Regions from separate parts of the Streptomyces griseobrunneus genome, predicted to be linked through region 1. Evidence: riboswitches for the same ligand, from Rfam matches in the RefSeq annotation. Region 1 holds a riboswitch; the other holds the start of a gene.

Region 1 (11,881 bases):
GCCGCCGTCGACTTCCAGGTCGGTACGGGCCGTATGCCCGCGCAGCAGCCGGGCGCCCAGGTACCGAAGAAGAAGGTCATCTACACACAGGCGGAGATCGACCAGCTCGCGGCGTACGTCGCGTCGCTCGGCGCCGGTCCGATCACGCCGACCGACAAGCAGGTCGACCCGGCCGGCGCGGACGTCGCCAAGGGCGGCGAACTGTTCCGCAACAACTGCGCCCAGTGCCACAACTTCACGGGCAAGGGCGGTGCTCTCACCAAGGGCAAATACGCCCCTGACCTCGAAGGTGTGAGCCCGAAGCACATCTACGAGGCCATGCAGACCGGCCCGCAGAGCATGCCCTCCTTCCCCGACACGACGATGCCGGAGCAGCAGAAGAAGGACATCATCGCGTACATCCAGACCGTGAACGGCGAGGAGACGGCGAGCCCCGGTGGCCTCGAGCTCGGCGGTCTGGGTCCGGTCAGTGAAGGCCTGTTCGCCTGGATCTTCGGACTCGGCGCCCTCGTCGCCATCGCCATTTGGGTCGCGGCCCACACCGCTAAGGCCAAGAAGTCATGAGTAGCCAACAGATTCCAGAAGACAACCTGCCCGTGGTGCAGGAGACCGCGCACGGCGCGGTGGAGGGTACGGACGACCCGTTCGCCGACCCGGGGCTGCCGGCCCACAAGCCGCGCATCCAGGACCTCGACGAACGCGCCGCGAACCGCTCCGAGCGGGCCGTCGCGTTCATGTTCGTCCTCTCGATGCTGTCGACGGTGGGCTTCATCGCCGCCTACGTCATCTTCCCGGTGGACAAGATCGTCTACATCTGGCCCTTCGGCCATGTGAGCGCGCTCAACTTCTCCCTGGGAGTGACGCTCGGCTTCGCCCTCTTCTTCATCGGCGCGGGCGCCGTCCACTGGGCGCGCACCCTGATGTCCGACGTCGAGGTCCCGGCCGACCGCCACCCGATCGAGGCGACGCCCGAGGTCAAGGCCCAGGTCCTGGCCGACTTCGCGGCCGGTGCCGAGGAGTCGGCGCTGGGCCGTCGCAAGCTCATCCGTACCACCCTCTTCGGTGCGCTGGCCCTGGTGCCGCTCTCCGGTGTGGTGCTGCTGCGCGACCTCGGTCCGCTGCCGGAGAAGAAGCTCCGGTCCACCCTGTGGGCCAAGGGCAAGCTGCTCGTCAACATGAACACGATGGAGCCGCTGCGCCCCGAGCACGTCGCCGTGGGCTCGCTGACCTTCGCCATGCCCGAGGGCCTGGAGGAGGACGCGCACGACTTCCAGTCGCAGATCGCCAAGGCGGCCCTGATGATCATCCGCATCGAGCCGGACGACATCAAGGACAAGCGCCAGCGCGACTGGGCCCACGAGGGCATCGTCGCCTTCTCCAAGATCTGCACCCACGTCGGCTGCCCGATCAGCCTGTACGAGCAGCAGACACACCACGTGCTCTGCCCGTGCCACCAGTCCACCTTCGACCTCTCCGACGGCGCCCGCGTCATCTTCGGTCCGGCCGGCCACCCGCTTCCGCAGCTGCGGATCGGTGTGAACAGCGAGGGCAACCTCGAAGCGCTCGGTGACTTCGACGAGCCCGTCGGCCCGTCCTTCTGGGAGCGCGGATGAGTACTGAGACAACCAACCCGCCCGCCGGCCAGGCGGGACAGCGCAAGGCACCCGCGGGCGAGCGGGTCGCCGACTGGGCTGACGGCAGGCTCGGCATCTACGGCCTGGCCAAGGCCAACATGCGCAAGATCTTCCCGGACCACTGGTCCTTCATGCTCGGTGAGGTCGCGCTCTACAGCTTCATCATCATCATCCTCACGGGTGTGTATCTGACGCTGTTCTTCCAGCCGAGCATGAACGAGGTCGTGTACCACGGCCCGTACGAGCCCATGCAGGGCATCCGGATGTCGGAGGCCTACGCCTCCACGCTGAAGATCAGCTTCGAGGTCCGCGGTGGTCTGCTCGTGCGGCAGATCCACCACTGGGCCGCGCTGATCTTCCTGGCCGGCATGTTCGTGCACATGATGCGCGTCTTCTTCACGGGCGCCTTCCGCAAGCCGCGCGAGGTCAACTGGCTGTTCGGCTTCCTGCTCTTCGTGCTGGGCATGTTCACCGGCTTCACCGGCTACTCCCTCCCGGACGACCTGCTGTCCGGTACGGGTGTCCGCTTCACCCAGGGCGCGATCCTGTCCGTGCCGATCGTCGGTACGTACATCTCGATGTTCCTGTTCGGCGGCGAGTTCCCCGGCCACGACTTCGTGGCCCGGTTCTACTCGATCCACATCCTGCTGCTGCCGGGCATCATGCTCGGGCTGCTGGTGGCCCACCTGATCCTGGTCTTCTACCACAAGCACACGCAGTTCGCGGGTCCCGGCCGGACCAACAAGAACGTCGTCGGCATGCCGCTGCTGCCGGTCTACATGGCGAAGGCCGGAGGCTTCTTCTTCCTGGTCTTCGGCATCATCGCGATCATCTCGGCCATCGCCACGATCAACCCGATCTGGGCGCTCGGCCCGTACCGCCCGGACCAGGTGTCCACCGGCGCCCAGCCCGACTGGTACATGGGCTTCGCCGAGGGTCTGGTCCGTGTCATGCCGGGCTGGGAGATCGTCTTCTGGGGTCACACGCTCAACCTGGGTGTGTTCATCCCACTGGTCCTCTTCGGCCTGGTGCTCTCGCTGCCCGCGGTCTACCCGTTCCTCGAGTCCTGGATCACCGGGGACAAGCGCGAGCACCACATCCTGGACCGCCCGCGCAACGCCCCGACCCGTACGGCTCTCGGCGTCGCCTGGATCACGGCGTACTTCATCGGCCTCGTCGGCGGTGGTAACGACCTGTGGGCCACGCACTTCCATCTGTCGCTGAACGCCATCTCGTGGTTCGTCCGGATCTTCTTCTTCGCCGGACCGGTCATCGCGTTCATCGTCACGAAGCGGATCTGCCTGGGCCTCCAGCGCCGTGACCGGGACAAGGTGCTGCACGGTCGCGAGACCGGCATCATCAAGCGCCTGCCGCACGGTGAGTTCGTGGAGATCCACGAGCCGCTCTCCCCGGGGCAGCTGCACACGCTCACCGCGCACGAGCAGTACAAGCCGGTCGAGCTCGGCCCAGAGGTCGACGAGAACGGCGTCAAGCGCAAGATCTCCCCGGTCCAGAAGGTCCGGGCCAAGCTCAGCAAGGGCTACTTCGGCGAGGACAACCAGATCGCCAAGCCCACCGCGGAGGAGTACAAGGAGATCAGCGAGGGCCACGGCCACCACTGATCGTCCGAACTGTTCGCCACAGCGGGAGCCCCGTCCATTCGATGGACGGGGCTCTTCGCGGTCCCGGCGGCTGGATAGGGTGGAGCCGACTCTTTACCGGCTGTGGACCCCCTGGAGCGGACCATGAACGTTGTGACCCCGAGCGGCGGCGACAGCGTGGCGGACCGTTCCTGGCCCGGCCTGCTGAACCCCCTGCTGCGCGGCGAGAACCTCTCCTCCGACGAGACCGCCTGGGCGATGGACCGCATCATGAGCGGCGAGGCGACCGACGCGCAGATCGCCGGCTTCGCGGTGGCGCTGCGGGCCAAGGGCGAGACCGTCGAGGAGGTCACCGGTCTGGTGCGCGCGATGTACGCGCACGCCAACACCATCCATGTGCCGGGCCGCACCGTCGACATCGTCGGCACCGGCGGCGACCTCGCCAAGACGGTCAACATCTCGACCATGTCCGCGATCGTCATCGCCGGGACCGGCGCCAAGGTCGTCAAGCACGGCAACCGGGCCGCCTCCTCGGCGAGCGGCTCGTCCGACGTACTGGAGAAGCTCGGCGTCAACCTGGAACTGACCCCGCAACGGGTGGTCGAGGTCGCCGAGGCGGCGGGCATCACCTTCTGCTTCGCCGTGAAGTTCCACCCCGCCCTGCGGTACGCCGCCAAGGCCCGCAGGGAGCTCGGGGCGCAGACCACGTTCAACATCCTGGGCCCCCTCACCAACCCGGCCCAGGTGCGCTCCCAGGCAATCGGGGTGGCCGACGCCCGGATGGCGCCCATCGTGGCGGGCGTCCTCGCGGAACGCGGCAACTCGGCGCTGGTCTTCCGCGGGGACGACGGGCTCGACGAGCTGACCACCACCGCCACCTCGCGGGTCTGGGTGGTCCGTGACGGCACGGTGCGCGAGGAGCCCTTCGACCCGCGCGACGTCGGCCTCCCGCTGGTCCCCGTCGAGGCGCTGCGCGGCGCCGACGCCTCGTACAACGCCGATGTGGCCCGCCGCCTGCTGGACGGCGAGGGCGGCGCGGTACGCGAGGCTGTGCTGCTCAACTCGGCGGCGGCGCTGGTCGCGCTCGACCCGGGACCGGGCACGCTGACCGAGCAGATCGCGGCGAAGATCCTCGTCGCGGCCGAGGCCGTCGACTCCGGGGCGGCCAAACGGGCCCTGGACCGGTGGGTGGCGGCCAGTAACGCCTGAGGGACGCAGAGTGTGACGCAGGGCGCAGTCCGGATGCCGGACTGCGCCCTTGCGCGTCTGCATACATATGGCAAGATGCTGCGCAGGTCATGAGTGACAGCGACTACGGCCCCGGCCCGCTGTCCGGCAACCCTCCGTCCGTGGCGGGGTGCCCCGGGTGAAGACCAGGCCGTAGGCAGCGAGGTCTGCGGCAAGCGCGGGCCCCTCGGCGTCCAGTGGACGCCAGCCCCCGGGGTCCTGGTCCCTAGGGAGCCTCTTGTGAGCAAGCGAATGCGTTAGGGCTCGTCCCAGGGCTTTTCGTGCCCTTGGCTGAACGCCCTCCTTCAGCGCACCCTTTTCCTTCCTTCTCCTGCGCTGCCGCGTACCCGCCGGCGCACGGATTTCGCCTGCCTTTTACGGGAGTTCGCCATGCCTGTCTCCACCGCTGCCATCGACCCGTCGGTTTGTGCCCCGCTGCCCGTTCTGGGCCAGGATGTCACCGTTCCGCTCGTCACCGGCGGTGAAGTCACCTACGCCGCGCTCGACTACGCCGCCAGCGCCCCGGCCCTCCAGCGGGTCTGGGACGACGTCGCCGCGTACGCCCCGTACTACGGCAGCGTCCACCGCGGCGCCGGATACCTCTCGCAGCTCTCCACCGACCTCTTCGAAAACAGCCGCCGCACCGTCGCGGAGTTCCTCGGCTGCCGCGCGGACGACCAGGTGGTCTTCACCCGCTCGACGACCGACTCCCTCAACCTGCTGGCCGCCGCGATCCCGGCCGGCTGCCAGGTCTTCGTCTTCGAGACCGAGCACCACGCCTCTCTGCTGCCCTGGCGCGATGCCCAGGTCACCTACCTCAACGCACCCCGCACCCCGGCCCAGGCCGTCGAGACCCTGGAGCGCGCTCTCGCCGACCGCGACCCCTACGGCCCCGCCCTGGTCTGCGTCACCGGCGCCTCCAACGTGACCGGCGAGCTGTGGCCGGTGAAGGAACTGGCCGCCGCCGCCCACGCGCACGGTGCCCGGATCGTCCTGGACGCCGCCCAGCTCGCCCCGCACCACCCCGTCTCCATCGCCGAACTGGACGTCGACTGGGTCGCGTTCTCCGGCCACAAGCTGTACGCGCCCTTCGGATCCGGCGTCCTGGCCGGCCGCTCCGACTGGCTCCTGGCGGCCGAGCCGTACCTCGCCGGCGGCGGCGCCTCCCGCAAGGTCGCCCGGCGCGCCGACGGCGGCGTGGACGTCGACTGGCACACCACGGCCGCCCGCCACGAGGCCGGCTCGCCCAACGTGATCGGCGTCTACTCCATCGCCTCCGCCTGCAAGGCCCTGACCGAGGCGGGCTTCGACAACCTGGTCGCCCGGGAGCAGGAGCTGGTGAGCCGGGTCCGCGAGGGGCTCGCCGCGGTCCCCGAGGTCCAGGTGCTCTCGCTCTTCGGCGACGACGCCCCCCGGGTCGGCGTCATCTCCTTCGTGGTGCGCGGCTGGAACAGCTCGCACTTCGCCGCCGCCCTCTCCGCGGAGTACGGCATCGGCGTCCGCGACGGCCTCTTCTGCGCCCACCCGCTGGTGCGCACCCTTCTCGGCAGCGACCCGCAGGATCCGGGCGAGTGCGGCGCCCCCGAGGCCGAGCCGGGCGAGCGGTCCCTCAACGCGATCCGGGTCAGCTTCGGCGCCGGTACCCCGGACGAGCACATCGAGCGGTTCCTGCGCGCGGTCTCCGAGCTGGTCAGCGAGGGCGCCCAGTGGAAGTACCGCACCGAGGACGGCCGTTGCGTCCCGGACCGGGGCACCGCCGCCCAGGTCTGAGGACGGACGTACGGAAACACCTCGGCCGGGGACGGGCGCACTGCCCCTCCCCGGCCGAAAGGTGTGGCCCTACGCGTCCAGGCCGATGGCGAACGCCGCTTCCAGGTCGTGCTGGGAGTACGTACGGAACGCCACATGCGTGTCGGTGCCCTCGACGCCCGGGATCTTGCTGATCCGGCCGGGGATGACATCGGCGAGGTCGTCGTGGCGGGCGACCCGGACCATGGCGATCAGGTCGTAGGTGCCGGTGACGGAGAAGACCTCGCTGACACTGTCCAGCGCGGCGATGGCCTCGGCGATCTCCGGAATCCGGTCCACGCTGGTCTTGATGAGCACGATCGCGGTGATCACGGCTGTCTGTCTCCCTCGGTCGCCGTGGCTGGAACCTTCACTCTAGCCCTCCGCCCATACCGCCCCCAGGCGTAGAGGAACCCGGCGGCGAACCCCGCCACATGCGCCAGATACGCCACCCCCGGCCCGGCGTCCGCGGCCTGGGCCGCCGCCCACTGGAGCCCGAACCAGAAGACCAGCACGATCCAGGCGGGGAAGCGCAGCGGCAGGAAGAAGAGGAACGGGAACAGGCTGGTCACCCGGGCCTTGGGGAACAGGTACAGGAACCCGCCGAGCACCGCCGAGATCGCGCCCGACGCGCCGACCAGCGTCTGGCCGGAGTCCGCGTGCACCGCCGCGTAGCAGACCAGGGCCAGGTAGCCGCACCCCACGTAGAAGAGGGCGAACTGCACCCGGCCCATGCGCTCCTCGGCCATCGCCCCGAACACGTACAGGAAGAGCAGGTTCCCCAGCAGGTGGAGCCAGCTGCCGTGCACGAACAGCGCGGTGAACGGCATGAGCAGGGCGCGCGCCGAGCCCTCCCACAGCTCGGCCGGGATCACCCCCCACCGCTCGAAGTACCCGGCCTGCGCGGCGAGCAGCGCGTCCTGGCTCCCGTAGGAGGCGCCGCCGAACCCGGAGAGCGGGCTGATCAGGAAGACCGCGCAGCACAGGGCGATCAGCCCGTACGTCACCGGGGCCCCGCCCGCCGCGCTGTCCCGGACCTTCCCGGCCGTGGCCCGCCAGTCGAACTGCCGCCCGTCGATCATGTACAGAGCATGACGTACCGGGGGAGAACGTGACGGAGCGCCTCGCCGTGCCGATGCCTATACGCGAGGCCGTAGGGTTACGCCAGGAATTCCGCAGTTCGACGGCGCACCGCGAGATCCTTGACGTACGACAGGAAGAGACGCGGCGGCGCGCCCGGCGCGCTCTCCGCCAGACGACGAAAGAGGACGCAACGATGACGACGGTTCCCCTGCCGACCGACGGGACCCGCTGGCGCTGCACCCTGTGCGGCAATCTCACGCGCTTCGACGTGACGCGCTCCTCCAAGGTCGTGGAGTACGTCCATCTCGACCTGGCCGGTGAGTCCAGTGTCGAGGAGCGGGAGGTGGTCAGTGAGACCATCGAGTCGGTCCGCTGCCGTTGGTGCAACGCGGTGGACCAGATCGAACTGGTGGACAGGCCGGGTGCCGCCTCCTGAGGGAGCGCACCGACAGACATATCTATGGGGTGACGGACGGTGGATCAGCCGACCAGCGGCGCCGAACCGGCCGATGCGGCCGACGGCGGTGCAGAGGCGCTCGACCGCCCGCTGCCCGAAGGTGTACGACGGCGGGTCGTCGCCCTGGTCTCGGACGCCTTCGGCGGCCTCACCGTCGCCGAACTCCCCGCCCAGTTGCGGCAGTATGCCCGGTTCACTCCGACCCGGCGGGCCAAGTTCGCCGGGAACGCGATGGCCGCCGCCCTGGAGAGCGACCCCCTCTTCCGGCAGCGCATCGGTGAGCGGCTGAGCCAGACCCAGCCGGAGCTGGCCGGTGCGCTGGAGGCGGGTTCGCCGCCCGCGGCCGCCGACCCCGTCGATGTGGCCGCCGCCGCCTATGTGCTGCGCCCGACGGGCTGGGTCAAGCTGGTCGAGGCGGCCGGCGAGGAGGTCCAGCGCGCCGACGCGGAGCGGGTGGACGAGGAGAGCCGGCGCGAACTGGTGCAGCTGCGCGAGGAGCTGGAACGGGCGCGCGCCCACACCCGCAGCGAGACCGAGCGGCTGCGCACCGAGCTGGACGCGGCCCGCAAGGAGTCCGAGTCGCTCCACCGCAAACTGCGCTCCGCGCTGAGCGAGGTGAAGCGGGGGGAGGCCGCCCTGCGCCGCAGCACCGCCGAGGCCGACGCCCAGCGGGCCGAGGCGTCCGCCCAGCTCTCCGCAGCCGAGAGCGAGTCACGCCGGCTCAAGAGCAGGCTCGGTGAGGCCGAGGCGGCCCTGGAGGCGGGCCGCAGGGCCTCCCGCGAGGGGCGCTCGATGGAGGACATGCGGCTGCGGCTGCTGCTCGACACGGTCCTGGACGCGGCCTCGGGGCTCCGCCGCGAGCTGGCCCTGCCCCCGGTGACGGCCCGCCCGGCCGACAGTGTGGACGCGGTGGAGCCGGGCCGGATGTCGCCCAAGGACATTGCCGCCAGGGCGCTTTCGGACACCGATCCGGCGCTGCTCGACCAGCTGCTGGCGCTCCCGCAGGCGCATCTCATCGTGGACGGCTACAACGTCACCAAGACCGGCTATCCCCAGATGCCGCTGGAGAAGCAGCGGCTGCGGCTGCTGGGCGGTCTCTCGGTGCTCGCCGCGCAGACCGGCGCCGAGATGACCTGTGTCTTCGACGGCGCCGAACTGGCCGCTCCGGTGCTGCTCGCCCCGCCGCGCGGGGTGCGGGTGCTGTTCAGCAAGGCGGGGGTCACCGCGGACGAGCTGATCCGTCAACTGGCCCGCGCGGAACCGCCGGGACGGCCCGTGGTGGTCGTCTCCACCGACCGAGAGGTGGCGGACGGGGTGGCCAAGGCCGGCGCCCGGCCCGTCGCGTCCGTCTTGCTCCTGAAGCGCCTTTCGCGCGTCTAGAAACAGATGTGCGACATGTGTGGCATGCCGGATTTTTGGGAACGTACCGTCAAGTCATCGCTACACGTGGTGCGGTGAGAGTAAAGAAGTGCCTGCTGTGACAAGAAAAATCCTGTGAGGATTTGAACTGATCACAAGATGGTCACTAGGGTCAGGGCTCGAACCTTCGCACGGTAGATCACCCATCCGGGGTGGCAGCGAAGGAACCGCCTAGTCCGTGATGTGTACGGAGCCGGGGATCTCGTCCCCCACAGCCCGGTAGGCGGCTCGAGGAAGAAGGAGCTCGCCTTCGTGGCGTCCCACCGTCGTCCCAAGCAGGCGAGCCGCACCCGCGTGACCGTGCTCACCGCGACCGCCGCCGCGGCCGTGGCCCTGTCCTCCCAGGCCGCCCACGCCGACCCCAAGCCGAGCAAGAGCGAAGTCAAGGCGAAGGTCGACAAGCTCTACCACGAGGCCGAGGCGGCCACCGAGAAGTACAACGGGGCCAAGGAGCAGCAGGACAAGCTCAAGAAGCAGGTCGACGCGCTGCAGGACAAGGTCGCCCGCGGCCAGGACGAGCTCAACAGCCTCCGCGGCGAGCTGGGTTCGATCGCCACCGCGCAGTACCGCTCCGGCGGTATCGACCCCTCGGTCGCCCTCTTCCTCGCCTCGGACCCGGACAGCTTCCTCGACCAGGCCTCCGCGCTCGACCAGCTGACGGTCAAGCAGACGGAGTCGCTGCAGAAGATCCAGTCCAAGCAGCGCACCCTGGCCCAGCAGCGCCAGGAGGCCCAGGACAAGCTCGGCGACCTCGCCGACGTCCGCAAGGCGCTCGGCGAGAACAAGAAGAAGTACCAGGGCAAGCTGGCCGACGCGCAGCGGCTGCTCAACAGCCTGACGCAGGCCGAGCGGGCGAAGATCCAGCAGGAGGAGAACCGCGCCAGCCGCGCCTCCAACGAGCGGGTCGAGCTCGGCAACGAGGCCCCCGCGTCCAATCGCGGTGCCGCCGCCCTCAGCGCCGCCGCCACCCAGCTCGGCAAGCCGTACGTCTCCGGCGGCTCGGGCCCCAACTCCTACGACTGCTCCGGGCTGACCCAGTGGGCCTTCGCCCAGGCCGGCGTCAACATCAGCCGGACCACGTACACCCAGCAGAACGACGGCGTGAAGATCGGCCGCAGCCAGCTCAAGCCGGGCGACCTGGTCTTCTTCAACGGCCTGTCGCACGTCGGCTTCTACGCCGGCAACAACCAGATCCTGCACGCCCCGAAGCCGGGCACCGTCGTCCGTTACGAGTCGATGGACTACATGGGCACCTTCCAGTTCGGCGTCCGCATCTGACGCCACGCCCGCCGAGACGACGCCCGAACGAGGGAATAGCCTCACCCCACGCTGACGCCCTGCCCCGCCGGAGACCGAGGTCACCGGCGGGGCAGGGCTGTTCGACGCCTCTTCCGCCACCGGCGAGGTCTTTGGCCGCCCGGTAGTCGTCCGATTACTGTCTGGCTGCTGTGCGGCTCCCGCTCATCGGTCCGCCCGTCCCGGGCGGCAGGGGTCGCGCGTTACTGCGTCAGCGGAAGGGAGTGCGGCTTCCTGTGGTGTCCCATCGCCGTCCCACACAGTCCGGCCTCAATCGGAGCGTCCGCGTCACGGTCATCTCGGCGGCAGCCGCCACCGCGGCCGCGACGCTGACCGGGGCCCCGGCGAGCGCCGACCCGAAGGACACCCGCGAGAGCGCCAAGGCCGCCGTCGACCGGCTCTACGGCGAGGCCGAGCAGGCCACCGAACTCTTCAACGAGGCCGGGGAGCGGGTGGAGCGGCTGCGCGGCGAGGCGGACCGCGCCCAGGACGCGGCGGCCCGCGGCCAGGACTCCATCAACCGGATGCGCAACTCCCTCGGCGCGATGGCCGGCGCCCAGTACCGCACCGGCTCCATCGACCCGGCGCTCGCACTGCTGCTCTCCTCCGACCCGGACACCTACCTGGAGCGGGCCGCCGCCCTCGACCGGGCCGGCGCACGCCAGGCGCTGACCCTGGACAAGCTCCGGCACACCCAGCGCAAGGTCGCCCAGACCCGCTCCGAGGCCACCCGCGCCCTCACCGAGCTGGAGCTCAACCGGGCCGCAGTGACCCGTCACAAACGCGCCGTCGAGGCCAAGCTCCGCCAGGCCCGGCAGCTGCTGAACTCGCTGCCCGCCGAGGACCGCGCCTCCTTCGACCGGGCCTCGCGCTCCGGCCGCGACGGCGCCCCCGACCTCTCCGGCGTCGCCCCGGGATCGGCCCGGGCGATGTCCGCCGTGGCCGCCGTCCGCCAGGCGCTCGGCAAACCGTATGTCTGGGGCGCCAACGGGCCCTCCGGCTTCGACTGTTCCGGGCTCATGCAGTGGGCCTACGCCCAGGCCGGGGTGAGCCTGCCCCGCACCTCGCAGGCCCAGCGGCACGCGGGCCGCATGATCCCGCTCTCCCAGGCCCAGCCCGGCGACCTGGTCGCCTACCGCGCCGACGCCAGCCACATCGGCATGTACGTGGGCAACGGCCAGGTCATCCACGCCCCCTATCCGGGCGCCCCGATCCGCTACGACCCCGTCGGGATGATGCCCGTCTCCTCGGTCACCCGGATCTGACCACCGCCCGGATCCGGCCGCCGTGCAGACCGCCCGCCCGGATCTGACCGTACGATCGGCAGGGTGGCCGAACGAGGACGACGTGGTGCGCGGGGGAGACGCCCCCATCGG
Region 2 (11,881 bases), 2.6 Mb from region 1:
GATGGCGATGTCCGCGAGCATGGCCTTGCGGCGGTCGCCGAAGCCCGGAGCCTTGACGGCGACGGACTTGAACGTGCCCTTGATCTTGTTGACGACCAGGGTGGAGAGCGCCTCGCCCTCGACGTCCTCGGCGATGATCAGCAGGGGCTTGCCCGACTGCATGACCTTCTCCAGCAGCGGGATCAGGTCCTTGACGCTGGCGATCTTCGAGTTGACGATCAGGAGGTACGGGTCGTCGAGCGACGCCTCCATACGCTCCATGTCGGTGGCGAAGTAGGCCGAGATGTAGCCCTTGTCGAAGCGCATACCCTCGGTGAGCTCGAGCTCCAGACCGAAGGTCTGGGACTCCTCGACGGTGATGACGCCTTCCTTGCCGACCTTGTCCATCGCCTCGGCGATCTTGGCGCCGATCTCGGTGTCGGCGGCGGAGATGGAGGCCGTCGAAGCGATCTGCTCCTTGGTCTCCACGTCCTTGGCCTGCTCCAGCAGAGCGGCGGAGACGGCCTCGACGGCCTTCTCGATGCCCCGCTTGAGGGCCATCGGGTTGGCGCCTGCGGCGACGTTGCGCAGACCCTCGCGAACGAGAGCCTGAGCCAGAACGGTGGCGGTGGTCGTACCGTCGCCGGCGACGTCGTCCGTCTTCTTGGCGACCTCCTTGACCAGCTCCGCACCGATCTTCTCGTACGGGTCCTCGAGCTCGATCTCCTTGGCGATGGAAACACCATCGTTGGTGATCGTGGGCGCGCCCCACTTCTTCTCGAGGACGACGTTACGGCCCTTGGGGCCGAGGGTGACCTTGACGGCGTCGGCGAGCTGGTTCATCCCGCGCTCGAGACCGCGCCGTGCCTCCTCGTCGAACGCGATGATCTTGGCCATGTGAAGTGGTCCTCCCGGACAGGGGTGGATTCTCCGGACCGAGAGGCGCCCGCGACGGACGGCCTGCCTGCGTGGTGGTTCCTTGCCCCACCGCGCCTGCGGGCCTCACCGGCCCGGTCCAAGTTTCTGTCACTCTCACCTGGAGAGTGCTAACGCCAATGATTAGCACTCGACCCCTGCGAGTGCAAGCGTCCCCCTCGGATGCGGCCCGGATGGGGCCCGGATGGGGACAGCGCGGTCACACCGCGCCGGGCCACGCGCCGGGGCGCACGTAGGGCCCGACCCCCTGATCCGGGGGTCGGGCCCTACGTGCGTGAGTAGTGACGTCGGACGGCCGCGCCGAGCTCAGCCGACGGCGAGCTTGACCATGTCGGCCTGGGGCCCCTTCTGGCCCTGCGAGATCTCGAATTCAACTCGCTGACCCTCTTCGAGGGTGCGGTACCCGTCCATCTGGATCGCGCTGTAGTGGACGAAAACATCCGCACCACCGTCGACCGCGATGAAGCCGTACCCCTTCTCCGCGTTGAACCACTTGACGGTGCCCTGAGCCATGCCTAACTCCCCTATAACTGGCCCTTGCACGGGACCGCACTTCGCGGGCCCGGGTCGGAACTCACCCTCCGACAGGAGAGGGTGTGCGGCGCCGCAGCGCGTCGACCGCGGCCGAATGTATCCGCCCAACTGCCCTCTGCAACAGGTCAATCGGACGAGAATTCTGGGCACAGGCGAACGCCCGAATATGTGGGATTGCTGAGATTTACGGGCAAGTCGGGCCAGGCAAAGGCCACTTATGCCACAAGGGGTTCACGTACTTTGGCTGCTTCTTATCGGGGCCGGGCGCATTCTCATATGCGGGCGGCACACGCAGCGAAGGGGGCTTCCCCAACTCTACCGTGCTCAACCATGCAGAATTGCCCCCTCCGCTCTGTGTGGCGGAGGGGGCAACTGCGTTCAGGAGAGGGCGCGGCGGCCCCCGGAGAAGTTCAGCAACCGCCGGCCACGGCCGGGATGATCGAGATACCGGCGCCGTCGGGCGTGACCGTCTCCAGGCCGCCCTCGAAGCGCACGTCGTCGTCGTTGACGTACACGTTGACGAAGCGGCGCAGCTTGCCCTGGTCGTCCAGGACGCGGGCCGCGATGCCCGGGTGGTCCTTCTCCAGGGACTCGATGACCTCGGAGAGCTTCGTGCCCTCCGCCGGGACCTCGGCCTGGCCGCCCGTGTACGTGCGGAGGATGGTGGGGATACGGACCTTGACGCTCATGGTGGGTGCCCTTCTTGCTTCGGAAGCGGACTCGGACCCGGTGGGTCAGGCGGAGGCGAGGCCCGCGGCGCGGAACGCGTCCAGGCTCGGCTTGATGGTGGCCGTCGCCTGCGAGGTCGCGGAGACCGCGTCGAGCGTCTTGAGCCCGTCACCGGTGTTCAGGACGACGGTGGTGAGCGTCGGGTCGATCACACCGGCCTCGATCAGCTTCTTCGTCACGCCGAGCGTCACCCCGCCCGCGGTCTCGCCGAAGATGCCCTCGGTGCGCGCCAGCAGCTTGATCGCGTCGACGACCTGCTCGTCGTTCACGTCGTCCACCGCGCCGCCGGTGCGGCGGGCGATGTCGAGGACGTACGGGCCGTCCGCCGGGTTGCCGATGGCCAGGGACTTGGCGATGGTGTTCGGCTTCTGGGGGCGGACCACGTCGTGGCCGGCCTTGAAGGCGGCGGAGACCGGGGAGCAGCCCTCGGCCTGGGCGCCGAAGATCTTGTACGGCCGGTCCTCGACGAGGCCCAGCTTGATGAGCTCCTGGAATCCCTTGTCGATCTTCGTCAGCTGGGAGCCGGACGCGATCGGGATGACGATCTGGTCGGGCAGCCGCCAGCCGAGCTGCTCGCAGATCTCGTACGCCAGGGTCTTGGAGCCCTCGCCGTAGTACGGGCGCAGGTTGACGTTGACGAAGCCCCAGCCCTCGCCGAGCGGGTCGCCGATGAGCTCGGAGCAGAAGCGGTTGACGTCGTCGTAGTTGCCCTCGATGCCGACCAGCTCACCGCCGTACACCGCGGCCATGACGACCTTGCCCTGCTCCAGGTCGTGCGGGATGAAGACGCAGGAGCGCAGTCCGGCGCGGGCGGCGGCGGCGCCGACGGCACCGGCCAGGTTGCCCGTGGAGGAGCAGGAGAGGGTGGTGAAACCGAAGGCGCGGGCGGCCTCGACGGCGATCGCGACGACACGGTCCTTGAAGGAGTGCGTCGGGTTGCCGGAGTCGTCCTTGACGTACAGACCGCCGGTGACGCCCAGCTCACGGGCGAGGTTGTCGGCCTTGACCAGCTTGGTGAAGCCGGGGTTGATATTGGGCTTCTCGGCGACATCGGCGGGGACCGGAAGCAGCGGGGCGTAGCGCCAGATGTTGTTCGGGCCGGCCTCGATGCGCTTGCGCAGCTCTTCCGGGTCGCCGGCGGGCAGGTCGTACGCCACTTCCAGTGGCCCGAAACAGGACGCACAGGCGAAAAGGGGGCCGAGCTCGAAACGCTCGCCGCACTCGCGGCAGGAAAGCGCCGCGGCGGGACCGAGGTCGACAGAAGAAGTCGTGTTCTCTGCAATGGTCTGAACAGCCATGATGGCGGAGGCCCTTTCTCCTCATCTTCCTTGCGACGCATTTCGCCACAAGACGGAATTGGCACCTTCCCCACCGTGACCTCGCGGTCGGTAGGAGGGTTGCCGGGACTTCAACGGGCCGTTCCCTCAGTCCCTCTGGATGAGCTCTGTGGCACTGAATCTTCGATCCAGGCGTTTGTGTACCGACGGACCCCGACATGCGACGGTCATCCGCGTTGTTCAAGACTGTAACCGAAGGACCGGACGGTTGAGATAGTCGTCCGACCGGCGAGATGGATCACACACAGCTCACACGCAGGGAGTTCAGACCGTGCTCGAAGAGGTGGAACGCTGGCTGACCAGGCGTTCCTGGTCGTCCGCCGACCGCCCGCTGGACCGGCTCACCGACGCCCGGGACGCCGAACCGCACCGCACCTCGGTGAGCGTGGTGCTGCCCGCGCTGAACGAGGAGGCCACGGTCGGCGCGATCGTGGCGACGATCCGGCGGGAGCTGATGGAGAAGGTCCGGCTGGTCGACGAGCTGGTCGTGATCGACTCCGGTTCCACCGACGCCACCGCCGCCGTCGCGCGGGCCGCGGGCGCCCGGGTGGTCCACCGGGACGCGATCCTCCCCCGGATCCCGGCCCTGCCCGGCAAGGGCGAGGTGCTCTGGCGGTCGCTCCTGGTGACCAGCGGCGAGATCGTCTGCTTCATCGACGCCGACCTCAAGGACTTCTCCGCGGACTTCGTCTCGGGGACGGTCGGCCCGCTCCTCACCGACCCGACCGTGCAGTTCGTCAAGGCGATGTACGACCGTCCCTTCGGTGACAGCGCCGGTCAGGGCGGTCGCGTCACCGAACTGGTGGCACGCCCCCTGCTCAATCTGCACTGGCCGCAGCTGGCCGGCTTCGTGCAGCCGCTGGGCGGCGAGTACGCGGTGCGGCGCTCGCTGCTGGAGCGGCTGCCGTTCCCGGTCGGTTACGGAGTGGAGCTGGGGCTCCTGGTGGACGCCCTGCACACCGTGGGTCTGGACGCGCTGGGCCAGGTGGACGTCGGGGTGCGGCGCCACCGCCACCAGGACGGGCAGGCGCTGGGCCGGATGGCGGCGGCGATCTACCGCACGGCGCAGCTGCGGCTCTCCCGGGGCCATCTGGTGCGGCCCGCGCTGACGCAGTTCGAGCGGGGCGAGGAGGGGTTCGTGCCGCGCACCCACGCGGTGGACACGGAGGAGCGGCCGCCGATGCGGGAGATCGCGGAGTACGCGGAGCGGTGGGCGGCGTGAGGCGCGCGGTGCTCCGGCGGCCCTGAGGCTTACGCGGGTGCGGTGGGCCGCATGAGGCTCTGAGGCGTTTGGCGGCTTCCCTTACGGGCTAGGTTCCGCTACATGGTCTCCGAGCACGCACCCTCCTCCACTGCCCAGGTTCTCGTCGCGTCCAACCGCGGCCCGATCACGTACACGCTCGGTGAGGACGGGACGCTCGACGCCAAGCGCGGCGGGGGCGGTCTGGTCTCCGGGCTGAGCGCCGTCGACGACAAGCTGTGGGTCTGCGCGGCCCTCGGCGACGGCGACCGCGAGGCGGTGCGGCGCGGGGTCGGTGAACCGGGCGTACGAATGCTCGACATCGACGCCGAGGTGCACGCCGACGCGTACAACGGCATCGCGAACTCGGTGCTGTGGTTCGTCCACCACCTGCTGTACCAGACGCCCGTCGAGCCGGTCTTCGACGCGGAGTTCCGGCGCCAGTGGGCCTCCTACGAGACGTACAACCGGGCCTTCGCCCGGGCGCTCGCCGATGAGGCGGGCCCCGGTGCGGCGGTCCTCGTGCAGGACTACCACCTGGCGCTGGTCCCCGGGATGCTCCGCGAGCTGCGCCCGGACCTGCGGATCGGCCACTTCTCGCACACCCCCTGGGCACCGGTGGACTACTTCCGGCTGCTCCCCGACGACATCGGTGAGCAGCTGCTGCGCGGCATTCTCGGCGCGGACCGGGCCGCGTTCCTGACCCGGCGGTGGGCCGACGCGTTCATCAGCTGCTGTACGGAGATCCTCGGCGGGACGGGGAGGACCAGGATCGGGGTGCACGGGCTCGGGGCGGACGCGGACTTCCTGCGGCGGCGCTCGCACGAGGCGGACGTCGACGAGCGCATGGAGGCGCTGCGGGAGCAGGTGGGCGAGGGCCGGAAGACCATCGTCCGGGTGGACCGCACCGAGCTGTCCAAGAACATCGTGCGCGGCCTGCACGCGTACCGGGCGCTGCTGGAGAGCCACCCGGAGTGGCGCGAGCGCGTGGTCCATGTGGCCTTCGCCTATCCCTCGCGCCAGGACCTCGCGGTCTACCGGGACTACACGGCGGCGGTGCAGACCCTGGCCACGGAGATCAACGGGGCGTACGGCACGGAGAGCTGGACGCCGGTCGTCCTCCACGTCAAGGACGACTTCGCCCGCTCGCTCGCCGCGTACCGGCTGGCGGATGTGGCCCTGGTCAACCCGATCCGGGACGGCATGAACCTGGTCGCCAAGGAGGTCCCCGTCGTCTCCGACCACGGCTGCGCGCTGGTGCTGTCGCGGGAGGCGGGGGCGTACGAGGAGCTGGGCGAGGACGCGATCGTGGTGAACCCGTACGACGTGGTGGGCACGGCCCAGGCGCTGCACGAGGCCCTGTCGATGAGCGCCGAGGAGCGGACGGGCCGCACGAAGCGGCTGGCCGAGGCGGCGACGGCGCTGCCGCCGCAGCAGTGGTTCCTGGACCAGCTGGAGGCGCTGCGGCAGGAGTGAGGGGCTTCTCTTCCGGTACGGCTCGGAGCTGATCGGCCAGGGCCGCCAGGAAGCTCAGAGCTGCTCGGCCAGGGCCGCCAGGAAATCGACCACGGCGGCCGGGCCCGGCACCAACAGGTCAGCGCGCTCGGCCAGTTCGGGCACCTCGGCGCTGCCGCTGCACACCAGCAGCCCCGGGATGCCGTCCGCGCCCTCGCCGCGCAGCTTCTCCACCGCGGCGAAGGCGGCGAGGTCCCCGAGGTCGTCGCCCGCGTACAGCACGGACTCGGCGTCGACCTCGGCGACGTACGTGGCCAGGGCGACGCCCTTGTCCATGCCCGGCGGGCGCAACTCCAGCACCTGCCGGCCCGGTTCGAGGATCAGCCCGTGCAGCGCGGCCAGCTCGCCGAGAGGGCCGCGCAGGGTCTCGAAGGCGGCCTGCGGGTCCTCGGCGCGGCGGGTGTGGACGGCGACGGCCTGCCCCTTCTCCTCGACCCAGGTGCCGTGCCAGGAGTCGAACTCGTGCAGTACGCCGGGGAGTTCGGCGCGTGCGGCGGCGACGCCGGGGTGCGGGGCGGGGGCGTTCACGGTGCCGGTGGCGGCGTCCCAGCGCTCGGCGCCGTAGTGGCCGAGGACCACGAGGCGGTCGAGGCCGGGGACGCCCGCGAAGCCGCCGTAGCGCACGGCGACGCCTGCGGGGCGGCCGGTGATCACGGCGACGGAGGCGACCTTCGGGGCGAGCGCGGCGAGCGCCTCCACGGCGCCGGGGTGGGCGCGGGCCCGCTCGGGGTCGGGGACGATGTCGGCGAGCGTGCCGTCGAAGTCGAGGGCGATGACCGCGCGGTCGGGCCGGGCGAGAATGGCCTCCAGGCCCTCGCGGCCGGCCGGGGTGGTCGGGGTCGGGATCGGCGGCTGTGCGGAGTGGCTGCCCATGGGGTGAGCCTAGCGGGGTACGGCCGAACCCGGGGCGCGAGCCCACCCGGGGGTTCGGTGGCAGGGCCCCCGACGTGGGCGGTCAGCGGCGGTCGCGCCTGGCCTCGCGCAGCCGGCGCAGACGGTTCACCGTGACCGGATCCTCCCGCAGCGCCCGCTCGTCCTCGATCAGCGCGTTGAGGAGCTGGAAGTAGCGGACCGGGGAGATCCCGAGCTCCTCCCGGATCGCCCGCTCCTTCGCCCCGGGCCCCGCCCAGGACCTCCGCTCCAGCGCGAGCACGGCCCGCTCCCGCGCGGACAGCTCACGGGCGGCAGGCGCGGGCCCGGCAGGCTCGGACGGCTCAGGCCCGGCGGGCGCGGGCTCGGCGTCAGGGGCGGTCATAGAACCAACCTAACCGCGCCCGCCTACTCCGCGCTCTCCGCCTTCGTCGCCTCGGCCGCTATCGCCCCGAGCACCCGCTCCGGGCTCCCGCCGGGCGCGACCGCGTCGCCGATGTTCGTCTTGATCGCCTCGCTCACCGTCGCCCAGGACGTCTTGCCGAACGGGGGCAGCTGGGAGTTGGGCAGCGCCGCCAGGAACTCGCGGAGCTCCGCGTGCTTGGCGTCGGTCTCCATCTCGGCGGACGCGCTGCCGGTCACCGGGAGCAGGTCGTACTCGTCGGCGAAGGCGAGCACGTTCTCGTCCGAGTAGGCGTAGTCGAAGAACTCTCCGATCGCCTTGCGGTTGCCGTTCTGCTTGAAGCCCATCATCCAGTCGGCGACGCCCATCGACCCGTTGGTCGGCCCCTCGGCGCCGGGCAGCGGCACCATGCCGACCTTGACGCCCTTGGCCTCGGCCTCCTCCATCAGCGTGGGGTGGCCGTTGAGCATGCCGACATCGCCGTTGGTGAACGCCTCGAACGCCTTGGCGCGGTCCAGCTTGCCCGGCTCGACGGGACCGGTGAGGCCCTTGCCGACGAGGTTGTCCCGCAGCCAGCTGAACGTGGCGATGTTCTGGGCCGAGTCGATGTCGTACAGGCCGACGTCGTCGACGTAACCACCGCTGTTGCTGAGCAGCCACATCAGGGTCTCGGCCTGGGACTCCTCCTGGCCGAGCGGCAGGGCGAAGGGGTACTCGACGCCCTTCGCCTTGAGCGCGGTGGCGTCCTTCTGGATGTCGTCCCAGGTCTCGGGGGCGTCGAGACCCGCCTGGCCGAAGAGCTTCTCGTTGTAGAAGAGCAGCCGGGTGCTGGCGACGAACGGGAGCCCGTACAGCGTGCCGTCGACCTTGCCCGCGTCCGTGAGGGTGGGCAGGAAGTTCGCCTGGGTGCGGATGGAGAGCATCTGGTCGGCGCTGTAGAGCTTGCCGTCCTTGGCGTAGTCGGCGTAGGCGCCGATCTGGGCGATGTCGGGGGCCTTGCCCGCCTTAACCATCTCGGCGACCTTGCGGTCGACGTCCTTCCAGGAGTAGACGCTGACATCGATCTTGATGCCGGGGTGCTCCTTCTCGAAGCCCGCCGCGACACCGCTCCAGTACTTCTCGGAGCTGTTGGCCGCACTGTTGCCGTAGTCGGCGGCTACCAGTTTCAGGGTGACGTCGCCCGTGCCGCTGTCACCACCGCAGCCCGACAACGTTGCCGTCATACCCAGCGCGGCCACCACCGCGGTCAGAACCGTAAAGCGCCGCTGCACAGCCTCGCCCATCCTCGTCTATCACCTGGCTCACGGACGATGGCGTCGCGTCGCCGTGCGGACCTCTCGCCGGTCGGCCACGGTGCCGCCACCCGTCCTGCCACCATCCGGATGAACTGCGATTTTCCCCCACCGCCGAGGGGAGGTCTACACCACCGGCGTATCGCTTCGGCAACATATACGGACCTCGGGGGCCACAACTGGCTTACGTGCTCTGGCAGTCGGGACCCCGAACCCGTATCTTGGTCCAGACCATTGACCCGGCAGACCCTTGGCCCAGGTGCCCATTTCGTGGCTTTACGACAGGAAACAGTCACCCTTCACTCGTTCATCGTTTTGTATGGGTGCGCAACAAACCGCGCTAGTGGACTAGACCTTTTAGGGGTCGGCGGGCGAAACTGTCTCTCGTGAGACATGTCATCGCCCTCGATGTGGGCGGCACCGGAATGAAGGCCGCGCTGGTCGGGACCGACGGCACGCTGCTCCATGAGGCGCGGCGGGCCACCGGCCGGAAGCGCGGCGCCGACGCGGTCGTCGAGACCATCCTCGCGTTCGCCGCGGATCTGCGCGCCTACGGCGAGGAGCACTTCGGCGAGGGCGCGGTCGCCGCCGGCGTCGCCGTGCCCGGCATCGTCGACGCCGAGAAGGGGATCGCGGTCTACGCCGCCAACCTGGGCTGGCGCGACGTACCGCTGCGCGCCCTGCTGGGCGAACGGCTCGGCGGGATCCCGGTCGCCCTCGGCCACGACGTCCGCACCGGTGGGCTCGCCGAGGGCCGGATCGGGGCGGGCCGGGGCGCCGACCGCTTCCTGTTCGTGCCGCTGGGCACCGGGATCGCCGGGGCCATCGGCATCGGCGGCACCATCGAGGCGGGCGCCCACGGGTACGCGGGCGAGATCGGCCACATCGTGGTCCGCCCCGACGGCCCGGACTGCGGCTGCGGCCAGCGCGGCTGCCTGGAGACCCTGGCCTCCGCCGCCGCGGTGACCCGGGCCTGGGCCGCCGCCTCCGGCGACCCCGAGGCGGACGCCGCGGACTGCGCCAAGGCCGTCGAATCGGGCGACCCGGCGGCGATCGCCGTCTGGCGGGACGCGGTCGACGCGCTCGCCGCGGGACTCGTCACCGCGCTCACCCTGCTGGATCCCCGCACGCTCATCATCGGTGGCGGTCTCGCCGAGGCCGGGGAAACCTTGTTCACACCACTGCGTGCGGCCGTCGAGGAACGCGTCACGTTCCAGAAGCTGCCCCACATCGTCCCGGCGGCCCTCGGGGACACCGCCGGATGCCTGGGCGCGGGGCTGCTCGCCTGGGATCTACTCTCCACGGAGGTTTCCGCCTGATGGCCGGACGCGCAGCAGACAGCACGGTCCTCGCGGGCGCCCGGGTGGTCCTTCCCACCGGCACCGTGGATAGCGGCCGGGTGACCGTCGAGTCCACCCGGATCTCCGGTTCCGCACCGGAGGACGCCCGGATCGTCGACCTCACCGGCCACTGGGTGGTCCCCGGCTTCGTGGACATGCACAACCACGGCGGCGGCGGGGCCTCCTTCACCTCCGGCACCGTGGACGAGGTCCTCCACGGCATCCGTACGCACCGTGAGCACGGCACCACCACCCTGGTCGCCTCCACGGTCACCGGCGAGATGGACTTCCTCGCCCGGCGCGCCGGCATCCTCTCCGAGCTGGTCGAACAGGGCGACCTGGCCGGGATCCACTTCGAGGGCCCCTTCATCTCGCCGTGCCGCAAGGGCGCCCACAGCGAGGCGCTGCTGCGCGACCCGGACCCGGCGGAGGTCCGCAAGCTGATGGACGCCGCCCGAGGCACGGCCCGGATGTTCACCCTCGCCACCGAGCTGCCCGGCGGCATCGACTCCGTACGGCTGCTCGCCGAGCACGGGGTCATCGCCGCGATCGGCCACACGGACGCGACGTACGAGCAGACCGTCGAGGCGATCGACGCGGGCGCCACCGTCGCCACGCACCTGTTCAACGCGATGCCCCCGCTCGCCCACCGCGAGCCCGGTCCGATCGCCGCCCTCCTGGAGGACGACCGGATCACCGTCGAGCTGATCAACGACGGTACGCATCTGCATCCGGCGATCCTGGAGCTGGCCTACCACCACAAGGGTGCCGGCCGGGTCGCGCTGATCACCGACGCGATGGACGCGGCCGGCTTCGGCGACGGGCAGTACCAGCTCGGCCCGCTCGCCGTCTCGGTCACCGACGGGGTGGCCCGGCTGGTGGAGGGCGGCTCCATCGCGGGTTCCACCCTCACCCTGGACACCGCGTTCCGCCGGGCCGTCACCATCGACAGGATCCCCGTCGAGGACGTCGTCCGCTCCATCTCGGCCAACCCCGCACGCCTCCTGGGCGTGGACGACCGGGTCGGTTCGCTGGAGCCGGGCAAGGACGCGGACCTGGTGGTGCTGGACGAGGACTTCGTCCTGGCGGGCGTCATGCGCAAGGGCGAGTGGATCATCGAGCCCAAGACGGCCTGAGGCCGCGGCGTTCCTGAGGCCCCCGCATTCCTGGGCCCCGGCATTGTTGAGCACGTAACGAAGAGATGGCGGTCGGGACCCGGGACTGGGCCCGACCCCCCTCCCTTTGACATGATCACCAGCATTACGCGTCACCACAGGAAGGTCGCGCGGGCCGCTGGGTCCCAGAGGTCCGAGGGAATCGAGGAAGGGACGGACCAGGTGATCCTGACCGTCACCCTGAACACCGCGCTCGACGTGACGTACACCGTCGACGCGCTCGTCCCGCACAGCAGCCACCGGGTCGGCGAGGTCTCCGAACGCCCCGGCGGCAAGGGGCTCAACGTCGCCCGGGTGCTGGGGGCGCTCGGCCACGAGAGCGTGGTCACCGGCTTCGTCGGCGGCGCCACCGGAGACGTCCTGCGCGACCTCCTCGCCCCGCTCCCGCCGCGCGACGCCCTCGTCCCCGTCGCCGGGAACACCCGCCGCACGCTCGCGGTCACCGACCGCTCGACCGGCGACACCACCCAGCTCAACGAGCCCGGACCGCAGGTGAGCAGCGCCGAATGGGCCGCCTTCCTGCGGACGTAC

The links. Region 1 has a riboswitch for S-adenosylmethionine ahead of ACK8N7_RS27755 (aminotransferase class V-fold PLP-dependent enzyme). Riboswitches for the same ligand answer to the same signal wherever they lie in the genome.
Region 2: another riboswitch for S-adenosylmethionine. It lies ahead of thrC (threonine synthase); the one in region 1 lies ahead of ACK8N7_RS27755 (aminotransferase class V-fold PLP-dependent enzyme).

The regions. Positions count from the first base shown of each region.
Region 1 is NZ_CP177080.1:6,095,530-6,107,410, forward strand. It holds gene qcrC (cytochrome bc1 complex diheme cytochrome c subunit) at 1-564, shown strand, start outside; gene qcrA (cytochrome bc1 complex Rieske iron-sulfur subunit) at 561-1,613, shown strand; gene qcrB (cytochrome bc1 complex cytochrome b subunit) at 1,610-3,256, shown strand; gene trpD (anthranilate phosphoribosyltransferase) at 3,380-4,444, shown strand; SAM riboswitch class IV at 4,530-4,647, shown strand; gene ACK8N7_RS27755 (aminotransferase class V-fold PLP-dependent enzyme) at 4,853-6,232, shown strand; gene ACK8N7_RS27760 (Lrp/AsnC family transcriptional regulator) at 6,302-6,583, opposite strand; gene ACK8N7_RS27765 (rhomboid family intramembrane serine protease) at 6,580-7,332, opposite strand; gene ACK8N7_RS27770 (hypothetical protein) at 7,527-7,769, shown strand; gene ACK8N7_RS27775 (NYN domain-containing protein) at 7,809-9,170, shown strand; gene ACK8N7_RS27780 (C40 family peptidase) at 9,462-10,487, shown strand; gene ACK8N7_RS27785 (C40 family peptidase) at 10,742-11,770, shown strand; gene ACK8N7_RS27790 (hypothetical protein) at 11,834-11,881, shown strand, end outside.
Region 2 is NZ_CP177080.1:3,506,663-3,518,543, forward strand. It holds gene groL (chaperonin GroEL) at 1-876, opposite strand, end outside; gene ACK8N7_RS15870 (cold-shock protein) at 1,222-1,428, opposite strand; gene ACK8N7_RS15875 (MoaD/ThiS family protein) at 1,860-2,138, opposite strand; gene thrC (threonine synthase) at 2,184-3,476, opposite strand; SAM riboswitch class I at 3,495-3,622, opposite strand; gene ACK8N7_RS15885 (glucosyl-3-phosphoglycerate synthase) at 3,787-4,737, shown strand; gene ACK8N7_RS15890 (alpha,alpha-trehalose-phosphate synthase (UDP-forming)) at 4,840-6,231, shown strand; gene otsB (trehalose-phosphatase) at 6,286-7,143, opposite strand; gene ACK8N7_RS15900 (DUF3263 domain-containing protein) at 7,226-7,525, opposite strand; gene ACK8N7_RS15905 (ABC transporter substrate-binding protein) at 7,549-8,826, opposite strand; gene ACK8N7_RS15910 (ROK family protein) at 9,222-10,154, shown strand; gene nagA (N-acetylglucosamine-6-phosphate deacetylase) at 10,154-11,311, shown strand; gene ACK8N7_RS15920 (1-phosphofructokinase family hexose kinase) at 11,513-11,881, shown strand, end outside.